DNA from 3 places in the Parabacteroides sp. D25 genome. Region 3 is predicted to be linked to each of the others. Evidence: riboswitches for the same ligand, from Rfam matches in the RefSeq annotation. Region 3 holds a riboswitch; each other region holds the start of a gene.
The links. A riboswitch is a leader RNA that binds a small molecule or an ion and turns the genes downstream of it on or off. The one in region 3 is predicted to bind thiamine pyrophosphate.

Region 1 (5,909 bases), on a different contig from region 3:
GCTTGAGCAGCGGGAGCGGCAGGCGCTTCCTTCACTTTCGGCTCTTCCTTTACCTTAGGCTCTTCTTTCACCTTCGGCTCCTCTTTAGCCTTCGGCTCTTCCTGCTGTTTTTTATGTTGTCCACCATCCAAATCGATATGACCCTTCATTACGATCTTAGGTCTGAATTCTTCCGGTATCACTGTCTTTATTTCCGCGGTCTTCTCTTCTTTCACAGAAGGAACCTCTTTCCGCACACGATCCGCCGCAAAATTACGATCTTTCTCTGGCAGATCCTTTCCAAACTCTTTTACGAGCAAAGCATACTGTTCATCACTGATCCTCGTGTTGGGATTATCCTCAACCGAGAACCCATTCCGGTGCAGGAACTCAACCACCGTGTTGATTCCCACGTTCAATTTTCTCTGTACTTGAATTAATTTTATAGGCATATCTAACTTTGTCGTAATACTTATTCGTTACCTTCATCTTCAAATTCCGCAGATAAGATAGCTAAAAGATCGTCCACGGTCTGTTCTTCCAGATCGGCACGTTCAATAATCTCATTGCGGTCCATAGCAAGGACACTCTTCGCCGTATAGCATCCTATATTCTTCAGTGCGTCGATCACCCAGCTGTCGATCTCGTCGGAGAACTCATCCAAGTAGATATCCTCCTCGTCCGCTCCTTCGATATCACGGAATACGTCAATCGTATACTCAGTCAACATACAAGCCAACTTAATATTCAGACCGCCCTTACCGATCGCTAAAGAAACCTCCTCCGGACGTAGATAAACCTCAGCTTTCTTTTCCTCCTCATTCACACGGATAGAAGAGATCTTAGCCGGGCTTAAGGCACGCTGGATAAACAAAGAGAGATTTGAGGTGTAATTAATCACATCAATGTTCTCGTTTCTCAACTCGCGAACGATTCCGTGGATACGAGAGCCTTTCATACCTACGCAAGCGCCTACCGGATCAATACGGTCATCGTATGACTCGACAGCCACCTTGGCACGCTCTCCCGGGATGCGGGCGATCGCCTTGATCGTAATCAAGCCGTCATTAATCTCCGGAACCTCCAACTCAAACAACCGTTGCAAGAAGACCTTATCCGTACGGGAAAGAAGGATCTTCGGGTTGTTATTATAGTTATCCACACGTTGAACGATCGCACGTACGGTCTCTCCCTTACGATAGAAATCGGTCGGGATTTGCTCGGATTTCGGCAGTAGCAACTCATTACCATCGTCATCCAACAACAGGATTTCTTTCTTCCACACCTGATAAACCTCAGCGGCGATGATGTGGCCGATTTTATCCTTATACTTAGCGTACAAGCTGTCTTTCTGCAATTCAAGTATCTTTGAAGCCAAAGTTTGGCGCAAGTTTAAGATCGCACGGCGTCCGAAGTCTGCAAAATGCACCTCGTCGGTCACTTCCTCGCCCACCTCACAGTCGGCATCGATTTTACGGGCCTCCGTCAACGTAAGCTGCAAGTTCTCATCCTCCAATTCATCATCAGCCACAACCGTACGGTTTCTCCAGATCTCGAAATCACCTTTCTCAGGGTTGATAATCACGTCATAGTTCTCATCCGTGCCAAACATCTTGGCGATCACGTTACGGAACGAATCTTCCAAAACGCTAATCATCGTATCTTTATCGATATTCTTCAACTCCTTGAACTCCGCAAGGGTGTCAATCATACTGATTGTTTCCTCTTTCTTGGCCATAATCTTACTTGAATCTTATTAAGTATTTTGTATATTTTATTTCATCAAATGTATACGACTCATCCTCCACCACAGTCACCTTCCGCTTAGCGCCTTCCGGTTTCACCTTCTTCTCGACAGAGACAACCACACCGTTCTCGTCGGCAGATTTCAACACACCGGTCAGCTTCGAGCCGTTTTTCAACAGCATCTCCACCTCGTTTCCGATGTTCTTGACGTATTGGCGAAGTACCTTGAAAGGAGAAGTAATGCCGGCGGAGCCAACCTCCAGCTCATAATCCTCGACGTCACGATCCAGATGCTCCTCCAAATACCGGCTCAACTCAGCGCAATCATCAATGCTTACCGCTTCATCGTTATCAATTTCAACGACTATCAGGTTTCCCGGTTTAATCACCACGTCTACTAAATAATTGCTTGAAGAGGCTAGTTTTTCCTCTATTAATTGGCTTACCACTTTCTTTTCTATCATACACATATCTGTTAAGAACAAAAGAAGGGGACTACCCGCCCCCTCCTCAACTTCACTTAATCGCCCGCAAATATACAAAAAATCAATGAGTTCTCAAAATATCCTCATCTTTTTACAGAAAAAATTAATACGACACAAACCGGATTACTATCCATAGTAATCAGAATTAATATCTATAGAAATCCGATTTACTATTGACAGTAATATTTATTAACACTTTTATGCCTATCTTTGCTGCCGAATACGAAGGGGTGCTCGCAAAATCCTTCACGAAAGGAGCGGGCTGAGATCATACCCATAGAACCTGTACAGGTAATGCTGTCGTAGGGATTCATGCTTCTCCGATCCTTTCTATTCATCTATTTAGTTTTAAAGCAAAAAGATGAAAAGATGAAAAATGTATTGGTTATCTTGGCCGGCTCCTTACTGGCTACAACCGTCAAGGCACAAATGCCCAGTCCGGTCGACTCCTTGAAAATCTCAAAAGACGTATCTTTGGATGAAGTAGTTATTACCGCTACCAAAGTCGGGAAAGAAACCCCGGTAGCTTATAGCGACATCTCCAAACAAGAGCTAAGCAGCCGGAACAACGGGCAAGGTATCCCATTCCTTATCTCCCAATCCCCGTCTGTTATCATGACCTCGGATGCCGGAACAGGTATAGGTTACTCCGGTTTTCGTATCCGGGGTACAGACGCGAACCGTATCAATATCACGATCAATGGCGTACCGGTTAATGACTCCGAGTCTCATACCGTATTCTGGGCTAATATGGCCGATATAGCCTCCTCGGTAGAATCGATCCAGATCCAACGAGGTGCCGGAACCTCTACGAACGGAGCCGCAGCTTTTGGCGCTACGGTCGCCATGCAGACCGAGAAACCGTCCTTAAAGCCTTACGGCGAATATTCCGTATCAGCAGGTTCTTTCGGTACGCTGAAGCATACGGTAAAAGGCGGTACCGGATTACTTTACGATCATTTCGCTTTCGACGTCCGCTACTCCAATATCCGTAGCGACGGCTTTATCGATCGTGCCTCCGCCCGTATGAGCTCTTACTATGCCTCCGCCGCTTTCTATGCCGATAATACATTGATTAAATTCCAAGCCTTCGGGAACAGCGAGAAGACCTATCAAGCATGGAACGGTGTTCCGTCTTATTTACTTGACACAGATCGTAGCTATAATCCATGCGGAGAATATGAGGAAGATGGAGTGAAGAAGTTTTATAACAATCAGACGGATAATTATTGGCAACACAACTACCATTTAATGGCCAGCCAGCGTATCGGAGATTTCTGGAATATGAACCTGACCCTTCATTACACCGATGGTAACGGATATTACGAGGATTATAAATCGAAAGCCAAATTCAGCAGTTATAAACTACCGGAATATATCGATCCGGAGGGTAATACCGTAAAAAAGACGGACCTTGTGCGCCGTAAATGGCTCGACAATTATTTCTATGGAGCCGTTTATAGCGCGAACTATCAACATGACAACACCCGCCTTACGCTGGGAACCGCCGTCAACAACTATGTAGGCGACCATTTTGGCCGGGTAATGTGGACCAAAAGCGCAAACGTCTTGCCACAACCGGATTACGAATATTACCGCAATACCGGTAAGAAATTAGACTACAACGCATACGCAAAATTGACCCAACGTCTTTCCCCTCTTTTCACCGGCTATCTGGACTTACAATACCGTGGGATCCATTACACCATTAAGGGAAACGATGACAAAGCCGAGGAAGAGCTGGACATTCATAAGAACTGGAACTTCTTCAACCCGAAAGCCGGTATAAACTTCCATAACAACGGCCATAACGCATTCGTCTCTTTCTCCGTCGCAAACCGGGAACCGAACCGTGACAATTTCACGGAGGCAGGCCCCGAAGAACGTCCTACCCACGAGACCTTATATGATTACGAGGCCGGTTATAGTTTTGGTAACAACCGTTTCCGGGTTGGAGCCAATCTCTATTTCATGGATTACAACAACCAATTGATCCTGACCGGCAAGATCAGCGAGATCGGTGAGGCCCTCACTTCCAATATAAAGGATAGCTACCGAATGGGCATCGAGCTTACCGGAGGTGTACAAATCACCTCTTGGCTGAATTGGAACGCGAACGTAACCCTCAGCCAAAATAAAATCAAGCATTTCGTGGAATACGTGGATAACTGGGATACCGGAGTACAAGAGATCAACGATCTAGGTACAACGAATATCGCTTTCTCCCCAGACCTAATCGCAAACAGCATGTTCGATTTCGCTTACAAAGGATTTATCGCTAGTTTCAACTCGCAAGTAGTAGGCCGCCAATACATAGACAATTCAAGCAGCAAGGATCGTTCCATCGATCCCTACTTTATCAATAGCCTACGTATCGGTTACGCCTTCCAGCCTAAGTTCATGAAAGAAATAACCCTAGACGTGACTATCAACAACCTCTTCAACGAGAAGTACGAGACCAACGCATGGGTATACTCTTATATCGAAAACGACACACGTAAAAAGGATGACGGTTATTTCACCCAAGCCGGCACGAACGCCATGGCCAGGATCACCTTCAAATTCTAACTTAATTTTCAATTACTAAAATGGTTTGGCTAGAATACTTCGGAGTAATAACCGGTCTACTCTATCTCTTTCTAGAGATTAAACAACATAAGGCCATGTGGGTGGTGGGATTCCTCACCTCCCTCGTGTATGTATTTGTCTTCCTGTCCGCTAAGATCTATGCGGACATGGGATTGCAAACCTATTACGTAGGAATCAGCATATACGGTTTCTATCAATGGACCCGGAAGAAACATGAGATACACACGGAAAACGACAGTCTTCCCTCCGACTGTATCCTATACACCCATCTGAGCCTTCCGCTTTTCGTGGGGATTATCGGAACATTGGCCGTTGTATTCGCCATCTTATGGTATCTCCTTCATCAATTCACGGACTCTCCCATCCCCGTAGGCGATGCGTTCACCACGTCGGTAGGCATTGTCGCTACTTGGATGCTGGCAAGGCGAATTATCGAGCATTGGATTTTTTGGGTAATCGTAAACCTCGTTTCCGTATATCTTTATTACCTTCGGGGCTTGTATCCGACGATGCTACTCTATTTTTGCTATGCGACACTAGCCATAGTAGGCTATTACAATTGGCGGAAGAAAGGGGAAGAGTTTTGAATTATGAATTTTGAATTATGGGAGATAATATGGAAAGTCTGGAAGGAGGATGTGTGATCGTAGCGAATGGGAGATTTCCTTCCGCTGAGTTACCCTTGAGATTATTAAAGGAAGCGAAAACGATTATCGCTTGTGATGGAGCCGTAAAGACACTTTATGAAAAGGGTATTCATCCGGACGCTATCGTAGGAGACTTGGACAGCATACCCGCCGGCCTGCGCGAACGCTACGCAGACCGAATCCATCATGTAGAGGACCAAGAGATCAACGACCTCACCAAATCCGTCCGTTTCGCCCATACCCAAGGCTATCGAGAAGTTCTTATATTAGGTGCTACCGGATTGCGTGAGGATCATACATTGGGAAATATATCCCTTCTTATGGACTATGCCCACTTATTCAAGCGGGTGGAGATGTTATCCGACTATGGCCTTTTCACTCCTATCTTAGAAACAACAACCTTCGCTTCTTATCCGGGACAACAAATCTCCATTTTCGTTCTTTATCCCGAAGGGGAGATTAG
Region 2 (5,909 bases), on a different contig from region 3:
GGAAAAGCCGAGCCTTCCGCTTTGTTGCCTTTGCAGATGCCGGCAGATATGCGTATCGTGGAGGAGCAATTCGAAGATGTTCCCCGGGATATGAAATGCTATACGGATAGCGAGGGCCATCTGTATGATTTCGCTTTTTGTATGAATTGGAAAGGCGTTATCGATTATGAGCGAGTGACTAAATATAAATAGAGTAAATTACATTTTTGTGTTTTTGTGGCTACGGTATCTATATATAATGCCTAAATTTGCATGGTAATATTATTAAGTGCAGACCATGAAAATTATGACATTGCAGGGAACGGACAAATTGTTATATGAACTTGTCGCACCTTTGGTCATGAATCCAGCCATTTTGCGACAAAATAACAATTACCCTTTTAAAACATCTCGTAGCCACGTTTGGTATATAGCCTTTCATGAAACAGCTGTTGTTGGTTTTATGCCTGTAAAAAAAGGACATCTCTATTACTCTATAGACAATTATTTCGTGAGTGGTGATGATCCTTCGGTATTGAGTGAACTTCTTGAAGAAGTCATAAAGGATTTTTCATCTCAAGCTTCACTTATGGCTGTTGTGCATAAACGTCATGTAAAAGTGTTCTCACAAAAAAAGTTCCAGACATGTGTTGAGTGGAAAAATTATGATAAAATGCATTATTTACCGGAGGTAGAGTCATGATGCGAAGAATGGATGTGTACGAGGCGACAGAGAAAAGATTGAAGATCATTTTTGATTATTTCGATTACGTATACGTCTCTTTTTCCGGCGGAAAGGATAGTGGTGTACTGTTGAATTTGTGTGTAGATTATATTCGTAGATACGCTCCGGGACGAAAATTAGGTGTATTTCATATGGATTATGAGGTTCAATACAGCCAGACGACCGAATATGTGGAAAAGGTTTATGCCGCTAATTCCGATATCCTTGATATTTATCATTGTTGTGTTCCTTTTAAAGTCCAGACATGTACATCTATGTTTCAACAATATTGGAGACCTTGGAGCGAGGAGTACCGGGATATCTGGGTTCGAGAGATGCCCCATTCATGTCTCCGGGCGAAAGACTTTGACTTTTTCAAGGAGGACATGTGGGATTATGATTTTCAGAATATGTTCCCTTTTTGGTTGTATCAACGGAAAATGGGCCGGCGTATATGTTGCCTTGTTGGTATCCGTACCCAAGAGAGTTTTAATAGGTGGCGGGCCATACATAGTGATAAGAATTACAGAAAACTAGCTAATTATAAATGGACTCGCAGAATGAATTATTCTATATATAACGCATATCCTATTTATGATTGGAAAACTCAGGATATCTGGATAGCGAACGGAAAGTTCGGTTGGACATATAATCATTTGTATGATTTGTATTATCAAGCAGGGGTGCCTTTGTCCCGGCAACGTGTGGCGAGCCCATTCATATCCCAAGCGATATCCACACTGTTCATTTACAAAGTTGTCGATCCCGACATGTGGGGGAGGATGGTTGGACGTGTAAACGGTGTTGGCTTTGCCGGTATATATGGGAATACCTCCGCTATGGGATGGAGGGCTATCAAGTGCCCAGCCGGGTTCTCTTGGGAGAAATATATGTATTTTCTCCTAAATACTTTACCCGAAGAAACTCGTGAGAACTATTTGAATAAGTTAAGAGTCAGCCGTAAATTCTGGAGAGAAAAAGGAGGATGCCTCAGTGAGGAGACTATCGCTAAGTTACGGGCGGCTAATATTCCTATCATTGTGGAAGAATGTACCGCTTACCATACGGATAAGAAACCGGTACGGATGGAGTATATCGATGATATCAATATACCTGAGTTTAAAGAAATCCCTACTTACAAACGTATGTGTGTTTGTATTTTGAAAAACGATCATACATGTAAGTATATGGGTTTTTCCCAGACAAAACGAGAAAGGGATATGAGAAAAGAAGTAATGGACAAATATAATTTTTATAAGCATGGGAAACTTTGTTAGTCCGGCATATGGTGTTAGGGCTGTCCCTATAGAAAAAATTGTAGCCAACAGCTATAACCCTAATATCATGGCACCACCGGAAATGCGATTATTGGAACTTTCCATTTGGGAGGATGGCTATACGATGCCTTGCGTCTGTTATTATCTTGAAGAGGATGATTTATATGAGATAGTAGATGGTTATCATCGTTATCTGGTTATGAAGCAATCTCAAAGGATTTATGATCGTGAGAAAGGAATGTTGCCAGTAACGGTGATTGAGAAAGATATTTCAAACCGAATGGCTTCAACCATTCGCCATAACAGGGCTCGAGGGATGCACAACTTGGAACTTATGACGGAGATTGTTACGGAGTTGGTCAAATCTGGGATGTCTGATAAGTGGATCATGCGTAATATTGGAATGGATAAAAATGAGTTACTTCGGTTCAAGCAGATTTCGGGATTAGCTGAATTATTCCGGGATAAAGAATTCGGTTGGTCTGATGACTGGTCGGAAGAAGACTAAACTTTTTACATTTTGTTTGGCTGAGCGTTTTTTGCCTTTTATGGCTCTGTTGAGTACATATATACTAATTTTTTGTACATTTGCCCCCGACTTTTCACATAGGGGTGCCCGAGTCATACGGGCTGAGATTATACCCATCGAACCTGATCCGGGTAATGCCGGCGAAGGGAAAATAAGGTAGAACTAGGAAATAAAGGGGGCGTTACCTCTATGTGCTCCCTGATGTTTAAACTTTAATTAGTTATTAAGATGGAACAGATTGTTTCAAGTGGAATCATTGACTCTTACTTCGAGAAGTTGAAGAGCAACTTGTCTGTGGATGTAGCGATCGTGGGAGGGGGACCTTCCGGTATCGTGGCCGCTTATTTCTTGGCGAAAGCCGGTAAGAAGGTGGCGTTGTTTGATCGTAAGCTGGCTCCCGGTGGAGGTATGTGGGGCGGCGCTATGATGTTCAACGATATCGTGGTGCAGGAAGAGGCTATGCCGATTATCAAGGAATTGGGCGTAAGTTATAAGGAGGGTGCTAACGGCACGTATATCATGGATTCGGTACATACCACTTCCGCTTTGATTTATCAGGCGACGAAGGCGGGCGCTACGATCTTTAACTGCTATTCGGTAGAGGACGTGGTGTTTCATAACGATGCCGTAGCTGGTGTGGTAGTGAACTGGGCTCCGGTAATCCGTGAGGGGATGCACGTGGATCCGTTGACGATCATGGCAAAGGCTGTCTTGGAAGGTACGGGGCATGATTGCGAGATCGCCCGTGTGGTAGCCCGTAAGAATGATATCCAATTGAATACACCGACCGGAGGCGTGATCGGCGAGCGTTCCTTGAATGTGGAGCTGGGTGAGCAGACGACGGTGGAGAACACGAAGGAGATCTACCCGGGATTATTCGTTTCCGGTATGGCCGCTAACGGCGTAAGCGGTAGCTTCCGTATGGGACCGATCTTTGGCGGCATGCTGATGAGCGGCAAGAAGGCGGCTGAGTTGATCTGCGAAAAGCTTGGGAATTGAAAATTGAGAATTGAGAATTGAAAATTATTGATTGTTGTATCTTTAATTTTCAATTCTCAATTCCCAACGGTTTTTCCTTGTCTCAAGAATAAGAATCCCGTTATGATCAACGCCGTGGATAATCCCGTATAGAATACGGAAATGAAAGAATTCGGCAGTAAATGGAACGTGCGGATCGTGATCCCGAAAGCGATCATGAAGATCATGATAATCCAACCTTTCACGTCGAAGAAAGAGAACGGGCAATGTTTCCCGTTTTTCCGGGAGATCCGTTCGGAATGTTTATAGAAAAGCCGTTTAAAGACCAAATTGAAGAAAAGTAAGAAAACGATGGTCGCTTCTCCGATCTTGAATAACCAATAATGGGTATCGTTTAACCATGTGACGATACCGATGCGTAAGATATTGATACCGGCGAAAATCCATACGCAACCGGCGGTATATAATAATACCTTTTTATTTACTCCAAACTTCATCTATCTTTTTATTTACCGCAAACTTACAACATTCATGTAAAAAACGGAAAAATATCCTTATCTTTGTGCCATGCGTGAGAAAATGAAACAGAGGGTTGTACAATACGTGGTGCTGATGGCCGGCATCTTGGCATTGCTTTCTGTGGTTATCCCTCACCATCATCACCGGGACGGGATGCCTTGTTATCAATCCTTGACCGCGGAGCAAGCGCATGGCGATAAAAGCACTGATACGCATGATTGCGGTTGCGACGGGCATAACTTGGCCTATTTCAGTACGCATATTTCTCATTTTATGGATGGAGATGTGGATATACATCTGATGCCGTTACTCGTTTTATTTGATTACATTTATCCACCTGAACTGGCGTTTTGCGGACAGCTCCTTGATCACGAGAACGCCCCCTACATTGAGTCGCTGCACGATACTTGGATAGTGAGTGCCTCGGGACTTCGTGCCCCTCCTATGTCTTGATACCTCGTTTGTGAGAGCGGGTGAGGACAGACTTGCCCCTATCTATTTATTATTAACGATATCAAGATTTTTTACACAATGAAGAAAATATATTTGGTAGGTGCGATGTGCGCTTACCTGTTTGCCGGTTGTGCGGGAAATGCGTCGCAAGCCGGACACGATGAGCATAATCATGAATTAGAGGCTCACGATCATGATCATGAGGGACATGAACACGAAGGCCATGACCATGAGCATGAGGCCGGTGGTACCCATCCCGGCGAGATTGTCTTTAAGAAAGCCTTAGCCGAGGCCGTTGGTTTGCAGACCGTAATGGTTAATCCCGCTCCTTTCACGGATGTGATTAAGACGAGCGGACGAGTGATGGCGGCGCAAGGGGAGGAGTCCGTGATCGTCGCTACCGTTCCCGGCGTGATCTCGTTTGGTAGCTTGCCGTTCGTGGATGGTACGGCGGTACGCAAGGGACAGGCCGTGTTGAGTATCGCTTCCAACGCCCTCTCTGATGGAGACGTGGCGGCAAAGGCTAAATTCGCTTATGAGACAGCGAAAAAGGAATACGAGCGTATGCAAGCCTTGGTAGGCGATAAGATCGTATCCGCCAAGGATTTCGAGCAGGCCCGCTTGAATTACGAGAACGCCAAGGTCGCTTATGAGGCGATAGCGGGAAAACAGACGGCGAAAGGCGTGTCTGTAGTCTCTCCCTTGAACGGTTACTTGAAGAACATCCAAGTGAAAGAGGGTGATTATGTATCCGTAGGTCAGCCTTTGGCTACGATCTCGCAAAACAATCGTTTGGTATTGCGTGCGGACGTGTCTGAGAGGTATTACAACGATCTTCCCATGATCCAAACCGCTAATTTCATGACTCCGTATGATAACGCTCTCTATAAATTGTCTGATTTGCGTGGACGGTTGTTATCGTATGGAAAGGCTTCCGATATGAACTCTTTCTATGTACCGGTGACTTTCGAGTTCGATAATAAAGGAGCGGTTATCCCCGGTTCTTTCGTGGAGATCTTTTTGTTGACAAAGCCGATGGAGAATGTCTTGAGCGTGCCTGTCTCCGCCCTTATCGAGGAGCAGGGCGTTTATTCGGTATTTATCCGTCTGGATGAGGAAGGCTATAAGAAGCAATGGGTGACGCTGGGAGCGAATAACGGCTCGGAGGTACAGATCCTTTCCGGATTGAAACCGGGCGATGAGGTCGTGACCCGTGGCGCTTACCAGATCAAGTTGTCTTCCGCTTCTAACGCGATACCGGCTCATAGCCATAGCCATTAATAGGAGGGATGTTGCATGTTAAATAAGATAATTTATTATTCATTGCACAACCGGTTGGTAATCTTGGTTTGTGCGCTATTGCTGATGATCTGGGGTACGTACACGGCGTTTAATACGGACGTGGATGTGTTCCCGGACTTGAACGCCCCAACGGTCGTGATCATGACCG
Region 3 (5,909 bases):
GAGAAGGTCCAAGAGGAATTATCGCGACATTACGCTCCAACCACTCCGGTAGCCGCTTGCTATAAATTGACATGGAAAGACGAGCGGATCTACCGTGGGCAACTGAAAGATCTCGCGAAAATCGTAAAAGAGAATCATCTTACACTGACAACATTACTTGTCGTCGGGGATGCCATCGATAATCGCAAGGGTCTATCCCGCTTATATGCGGATGAATTCAAACATCTTTTCCGTAAGTAATGATACTGATCCTTGGAGGAACGACAGAAGGTCGTGTGGCTGTGCGGGTAGCGGACGAGGCAGCCGCTACCTATTACTATTCTACGAAAGGAACTTTGCAATCCATTGAATGCGCGCATGGAATCCGTTTGACCGGAGCCATGAATGCGGAGGAAATGGAGTGTTTTTGTCGTGACCACGCGATTAAGCTATTGATTGATGCGGCACACCCTTTCGCTCAAGTGTTACACCAAACGATCGAAAAAGTATCGAAATGTTTACAGATTCCGGTGATCCGTTACGAACGTCGGTATCCACCTCGTGATGAGGACTTGATTTGGTGCGATAGTTATGCAGACGCAATTCACCAAATGGAAAACAAAGGTATCCAACGGCTACTTGCCCTCAGTGGCGTGAACACCCTTGCCCCGCTCCGCCCTTATTGGCGATCGCATACCACTTGGTTCCGTATATTGGAGCGGGAGGAATCTTTGTCGTTGGCCGAAAAGCAGGGCTTCCCCCAAGAACGTCTGGTTTTCTATCGAGAAGGTGAGGATGAGTTAAAGTTGTTGGAGCAACTCCATCCGGATGCGATCTTGACAAAGGAAAGTGGTTTCTCCGGCTATTTTACGGATAAAGTGAACGCTGCCCGCCAATTCGGAATACCAGTATTTGTCGTGAAGCGTCCCGCATTACCGGAAACTTTCTACCGAGTGTATGGTGAAGACGGATTGCGTAAACAAATTGAACGCCTATTACCAGAATTCTTTCCCTTGAAAAGCGGATATACGACCGGAGCTTGTGCTACCGCCGCCGCAAAAGCTGCTTTATTGGCCTTATTATCACGGAAGGAACAAACAGAAAGCCAGATAACATTACCCTCGGGAGAACAGATAACGTTGCCGGTAGCCTATACCGAATGGGCCGGGTGTTCCTCCGCCACCTGTACCGTGATCAAGGAGTCTGGGGATGATCCGGACGTGACGAATCATAGCCGGATCCGGGTTACTGTTCAATTATCTCCCGATGCATCCGGTTGTGCCACGGTAATGGCACAAGAAGAACATTGTCAAGAAACAGAAAGCGACGATACGGGAAGAGTCATCTTCCAAGCAGGTGAAGGAGTCGGAACCGTGACCCTTCCGGGACTCGGCTTGAAAGTCGGTGGCCCGGCTATAAACGCCACGCCCCGTAAGATGATCCGGCAAGAGCTGATTCCACTCCTGCCCTCACCCGATTCCGTCGCTATTGTCACGGTCTCGGTTCCCGGTGGCGAGGAGTTGGCGAAACGTACCTTCAATCCGAAACTTGGAATTATCGGGGGAATCTCTATTATCGGGACATCCGGAATCGTGCGTCCTTTCTCATCGGACGCTTTTATCGCCTCGATACGGAAAGAAGCCAGTGTCGCCAAAGCGATAGGTTGCGAGACGTTGGTTATTAATTCCGGGGCGAAGAGTGAACGCTACCTTCGGAGCTTATACGCTTCTTTGCCTCCACAATCATTCGTCCATTACGGGAATTTTATCGGAGAGACGCTAAAGATCGCTGCCGATTTAGGTTTCAAGCAGGTTATCTTAGGCATCATGATCGGCAAGGCGGTGAAACTTGCGGAAGGTTTCCTGGATACACACAGCAAAAAAGTCGTCATGAACAAAGGCTTCCTTCAAGATGTAGCGAAAGAAGCGAAATGCGAGGAGGCGACCGTAGATGCAATCAATCGGATTACGTTGGCCCGTGAATTATGGGAGCTTCTTACGGAAAAAGATCAAAATCGTTTCTTCCCATTACTTTTACAAAAATGTAAATCGTATTGCGCTCCTATCCTTCCCGACGGCGAACTAACCTTGCTGTTAATATCCGAAGAGGGCAAGGTCTTATACCAATCTTAGCTTTAGAGACGCAGCACGCACGCTACGTCTCTACACCCCCCAGACTGTAATAGCATTTCTTTTTAGCTGTTTATTCTTTTTTATTAGGGATTCTTTAAGAATACATATTAGGAGGATTTCGTACTTTTGCCCTCTAAATATTGATTAAAATAATGTTTAGATATCTTTTAATTTATATGGCCTGCCTTCTATTCGCCTTTTCCGTAAAGGCGCAAGGTATTTCCAATGACACGATTCCGAAAGAAGTGCTGATGCTGGACGGTAAGCCTATGACCGAAAAGCAAATACAACGTTATCATAAACAATTACATAAAGACTCCATACGGGCCAACAAAAGGATCTGGTGGTCTATCCTTGGCGGACCGTCTTACACGCCGGAAGCCTCCTTTGGCGTAGGTGGCGCGGTTTTGGCTAGCTTTCGCTTAAACAAGAATGATACGATATCCCAACGATCGTTTATCCCTGCGGGATTTAACATCACCTTAAACGGGACGTTCGTTTTTGCCGGTGCTGGTACCTTATTCTTCAACGAGAATCGCTTCCGTATTTATATCAGTTACGGTTATCGGAACGAACCTTCGCATTATTTCGGGAAAGGCTATGAGACGATCGAGCAAATCGAGAAGAGCGACTCGACAACGAAATTCCATAAGAGTTCTTTCCAACTATATCCCCGTTTCGTATGGGAAGTTAGGCCTCATTTATATACGGGTCCTCTTTTTGATATTAATTTCAGCAAATCAGATGATATCAACCCGGTGATGGCCGAAGATCCTTATTTCAATAAGTTCAAACGAGATTATGTCAATATCGGTGTCGGCGGCTTGATTCAATACGATACACGAAATGATGTGGCGACCCCAAGTTCCGGTATGTTACTAAGCGCGATCGCCAAGGTGTACGGAAAGTATTTAGGCGGTGCATATAATTATGAGATGTTCGAACTGGAATACCGCCAATTCCAGCAAGTATTTCGTCCTCGTAGCACCTTGGCATGGATCGCCAAGACACAAATCGGTGTGGGGAACGTTCCTTTTACGGAGCTTCCTTCATTTGGTTCCCCTTTCGATCTTCGCGGATATTATTGGGGGAAGTACCGTGACAAGACCATGGCGTATGGGATTCTGGAGTATCGTCATATGTTCGGCAGCGTGGAGAAATATAAGAGCGGTAATTTCTGGGCGAAGTGTGGTTTTGTAGGTTGGGTTGGCACGGGTACGATCGGAAACGCTCCTATCGTAGACTGGAATAAGTGGAAATTCAACTACGGCGTAGGCCTACGTATCCAAATGCAACCCGGCAAGAACTTCCGCCTAGACGTAGGCAAAGACCCGAACCAAAAAGGAATGGCGGTTTATATGAATATGACGGAAGCCTTCTAAAACCAGAAGGCTCCCGTCTACGATCTATGGAAGTATAACCTTGCGTTAAAATTATCGTTTAAAAGCCGGAAATATCTTAATATCGATTTTTTTCACTAAGTTTGCGTCATCGAAGGGGTGCCATACTATATGGGCTGAGATCATACCCTTACTACTTGATGCGGGTAATGCCGCCGTAAGAAAAACGAATGTTAAATGGATAAAAATGAAACGTACCGTTATCCGGTAGCTTTAACGATCGCTGGCTCTGATAGTGGCGGTGGTGCCGGAATACAAGCGGATATTAAGACTTTTTCCTCGCTGGGTGTTTTTGGAGCCTCGGCGATAACGGCTATAACCGCTCAAAACACACAGGGGGTGCGAGGGATCCAAGCGATCTCTCCCGAGATTTTGAGAGGACAAATCGAAGCTATTCTTGAGGACTTCATCGTAGATGCCATAAAAATAGGGATGCTACATAACAAGGATGCCGTAAAGGTTGTATCTGAGACTTTACCTTCCTTCCGACGAACTTCTATCATTTTAGATCCGGTGATGATATCCACGAGCGGAAGTAAATTATTGGAGGATGACGCCATCCGAACCATCATGGATGAGTTGTTCCCTAAAGCGACACTGCTTACTCCGAATATTCCCGAGACGGAATATCTTTCCGGTATAAAAATCAATAACGAGGCGGATATCTTATGTGCCGCCCGGAAATTGCAGGAAAAAGGATGTAACGCTATATTGATCAAAGGGGGGCATATTCCCGGAGTAGAAACGGTGGATCGGTTATTTATCAATGAGAATAATCCGATTTGTCTGGCCTCGCCAACAGTGGAGACCTTCAATACCCATGGAACGGGCTGTACGCTATCGTCCGCCATCGCCGCTTATATGGCACTCGGCCATTCATTGGTGGAAGCCGTACGATTAGCCAAGGAATATATGAATAACGCGCTCGTTCACGGGGCAAATGTATGCATGGGAAAAGGGCACGGACCTGTAAACCACTTCTTCTCACCCTCTGCCCTTCATAAAATCCGATGGAATCATGAATAAGCTGGTCGTAATTACTACACCTTATTTTTTCGCGGATGAAGCTTCTTTGATCGAACTTCTATTCGCGGAAGGAATGTCTCGTTTACATCTACGTAAACCGGATTGTAAACGTGATGAATTGGAGGGCTTATTGGATAAGATCTCTCCGGCTTATTACGACAGGATCGTTCTTCATGATTGGTTTACCTTGGCAGAAGAAAGGGCTTTAGGAGGAATCCATTTGAACAAGAGGAACCCGGAAGCTCCACCTTTATATAAAGGTAGTATAAGTCGTTCTTGCCATAGTCTGGAAGAGATTATCGAGTATAAACCGGTATGCGACTATGTGTTCCTTAGCCCGATCTTTCAGAGTATATCCAAAGAAGGATATGGTAGCGGATTCTCCTTAGATGGATTGCGAAACGCGAAGGGCATCATCGATGATAAGGTGATTGCCTTGGGAGGAATCTGCCCGCGGACAATAACGAAATTAAAAGATATCCCCTTCGGCGGTGTCGCCGTTCTCGGGGCCCTTTGGGGAAACGATCCCTCCCTTCTTGTTGCGGATCAACTCATAAAACAATTCAAACGATTACAAGTATGGCCTTAAATTATTATTTCGGATATGATGAGAATGGAAGAGTCGGTCGGAGAACAACCGGATTACGCCCCCCTTTTGGTGGAAACAATCGCTTGATGTTTATAACGCATCGTACGCCTAAATATACGGAATGCGACGAGGTAAGCATGGCAATCCAAGGAGGGTGCTCATGGATACAGTTGCGCATGAAGGATGGGATTTATGAGGATACCGTACGTACATGTGCCACTATCTGCGCGGAAGAATGTGAGCGAATCGTGGATTTCTGCGTAAACGATGATCTGGAGGCTGCCGTGACATGTGGCGCTACGGCTTGTCATCTGGGTAAGAATGATATGCCCTTGGATATCGCTTGGGAAGTACTGAGAGACAAGTTAGATTCCAATGCCATCTTCTATATCGGGGCTACGGCGAATACTTTTGAGGATATCCGGCTGGCCGTAGAACGAGGCGCCTCGTATATCGGACTAGGGCCGTATCGCTTTACGGGTACCAAGAAGAATTTGAGTCCCATCTTAGGCTTGGATGGTTATCGTAAAATAATCGCTCAATGCAAGGAGGCTGGCATCGATATTCCTATCTTTGCGATAGGTGGTATTACGCTGGAAGACGTAGGCCCTTTGATGGAGACGGGTATAACCGGAATCGCTGTTTCGGGCGCGATTATCAATGCCCCCGATCCCGTGGAGGAAACCCGCCGGTTTATAGAGGAAATCAATAAGTACTAAACTAAATACATATGGCTACTAAAAAGAATATGCGTATTTCCTATCCGTCCTCGGAAAAGATTTA

Region 1: linked by a shared signal. The riboswitch ahead of HMPREF0999_RS05565 (TonB-dependent receptor) and the one ahead of thiD (bifunctional hydroxymethylpyrimidine kinase/phosphomethylpyrimidine kinase) in region 3 are both predicted to bind thiamine pyrophosphate.
Region 2: linked by a shared signal. The riboswitch ahead of HMPREF0999_RS01350 (sulfide-dependent adenosine diphosphate thiazole synthase) and the one ahead of thiD (bifunctional hydroxymethylpyrimidine kinase/phosphomethylpyrimidine kinase) in region 3 are both predicted to bind thiamine pyrophosphate.

What each region holds. Positions count from the first base shown of each region.
Region 1 covers NZ_JH976501.1:506,123-512,031, reverse strand. Annotated here, with positions in the region: gene infB (translation initiation factor IF-2) at 1-431, opposite strand, end outside; gene nusA (transcription termination factor NusA) at 452-1,717, opposite strand; gene rimP (ribosome assembly cofactor RimP) at 1,722-2,189, opposite strand; TPP riboswitch at 2,427-2,537, shown strand; gene HMPREF0999_RS05565 (TonB-dependent receptor) at 2,580-4,778, shown strand; gene pnuC (nicotinamide riboside transporter PnuC) at 4,799-5,386, shown strand; gene HMPREF0999_RS05555 (thiamine diphosphokinase) at 5,404-5,909, shown strand, end outside.
Region 2 covers NZ_JH976500.1:348,263-354,171, forward strand. Annotated here, with positions in the region: gene HMPREF0999_RS01325 (glycoside hydrolase family 3 C-terminal domain-containing protein) at 1-192, shown strand, start outside; gene HMPREF0999_RS01330 (hypothetical protein) at 278-682, shown strand; gene HMPREF0999_RS01335 (DUF3440 domain-containing protein) at 679-1,980, shown strand; gene HMPREF0999_RS01340 (IbrB-like domain-containing protein) at 1,964-2,488, shown strand; TPP riboswitch at 2,579-2,675, shown strand; gene HMPREF0999_RS01350 (sulfide-dependent adenosine diphosphate thiazole synthase) at 2,738-3,508, shown strand; gene HMPREF0999_RS01355 (hypothetical protein) at 3,565-3,984, opposite strand; gene HMPREF0999_RS01360 (DUF6769 family protein) at 4,055-4,459, shown strand; gene HMPREF0999_RS01365 (efflux RND transporter periplasmic adaptor subunit) at 4,538-5,740, shown strand; gene HMPREF0999_RS01370 (efflux RND transporter permease subunit) at 5,756-5,909, shown strand, end outside.
Region 3 covers NZ_JH976503.1:103,104-109,012, reverse strand. Annotated here, with positions in the region: gene cobM (precorrin-4 C(11)-methyltransferase) at 1-240, shown strand, start outside; gene cbiD (cobalt-precorrin-5B (C(1))-methyltransferase CbiD) at 240-2,111, shown strand; gene HMPREF0999_RS11030 (BamA/TamA family outer membrane protein) at 2,264-3,493, shown strand; TPP riboswitch at 3,597-3,694, shown strand; gene thiD (bifunctional hydroxymethylpyrimidine kinase/phosphomethylpyrimidine kinase) at 3,689-4,537, shown strand; gene HMPREF0999_RS11020 (thiamine phosphate synthase) at 4,530-5,126, shown strand; gene HMPREF0999_RS11015 (thiamine phosphate synthase) at 5,117-5,845, shown strand; gene thiC (phosphomethylpyrimidine synthase ThiC) at 5,857-5,909, shown strand, end outside.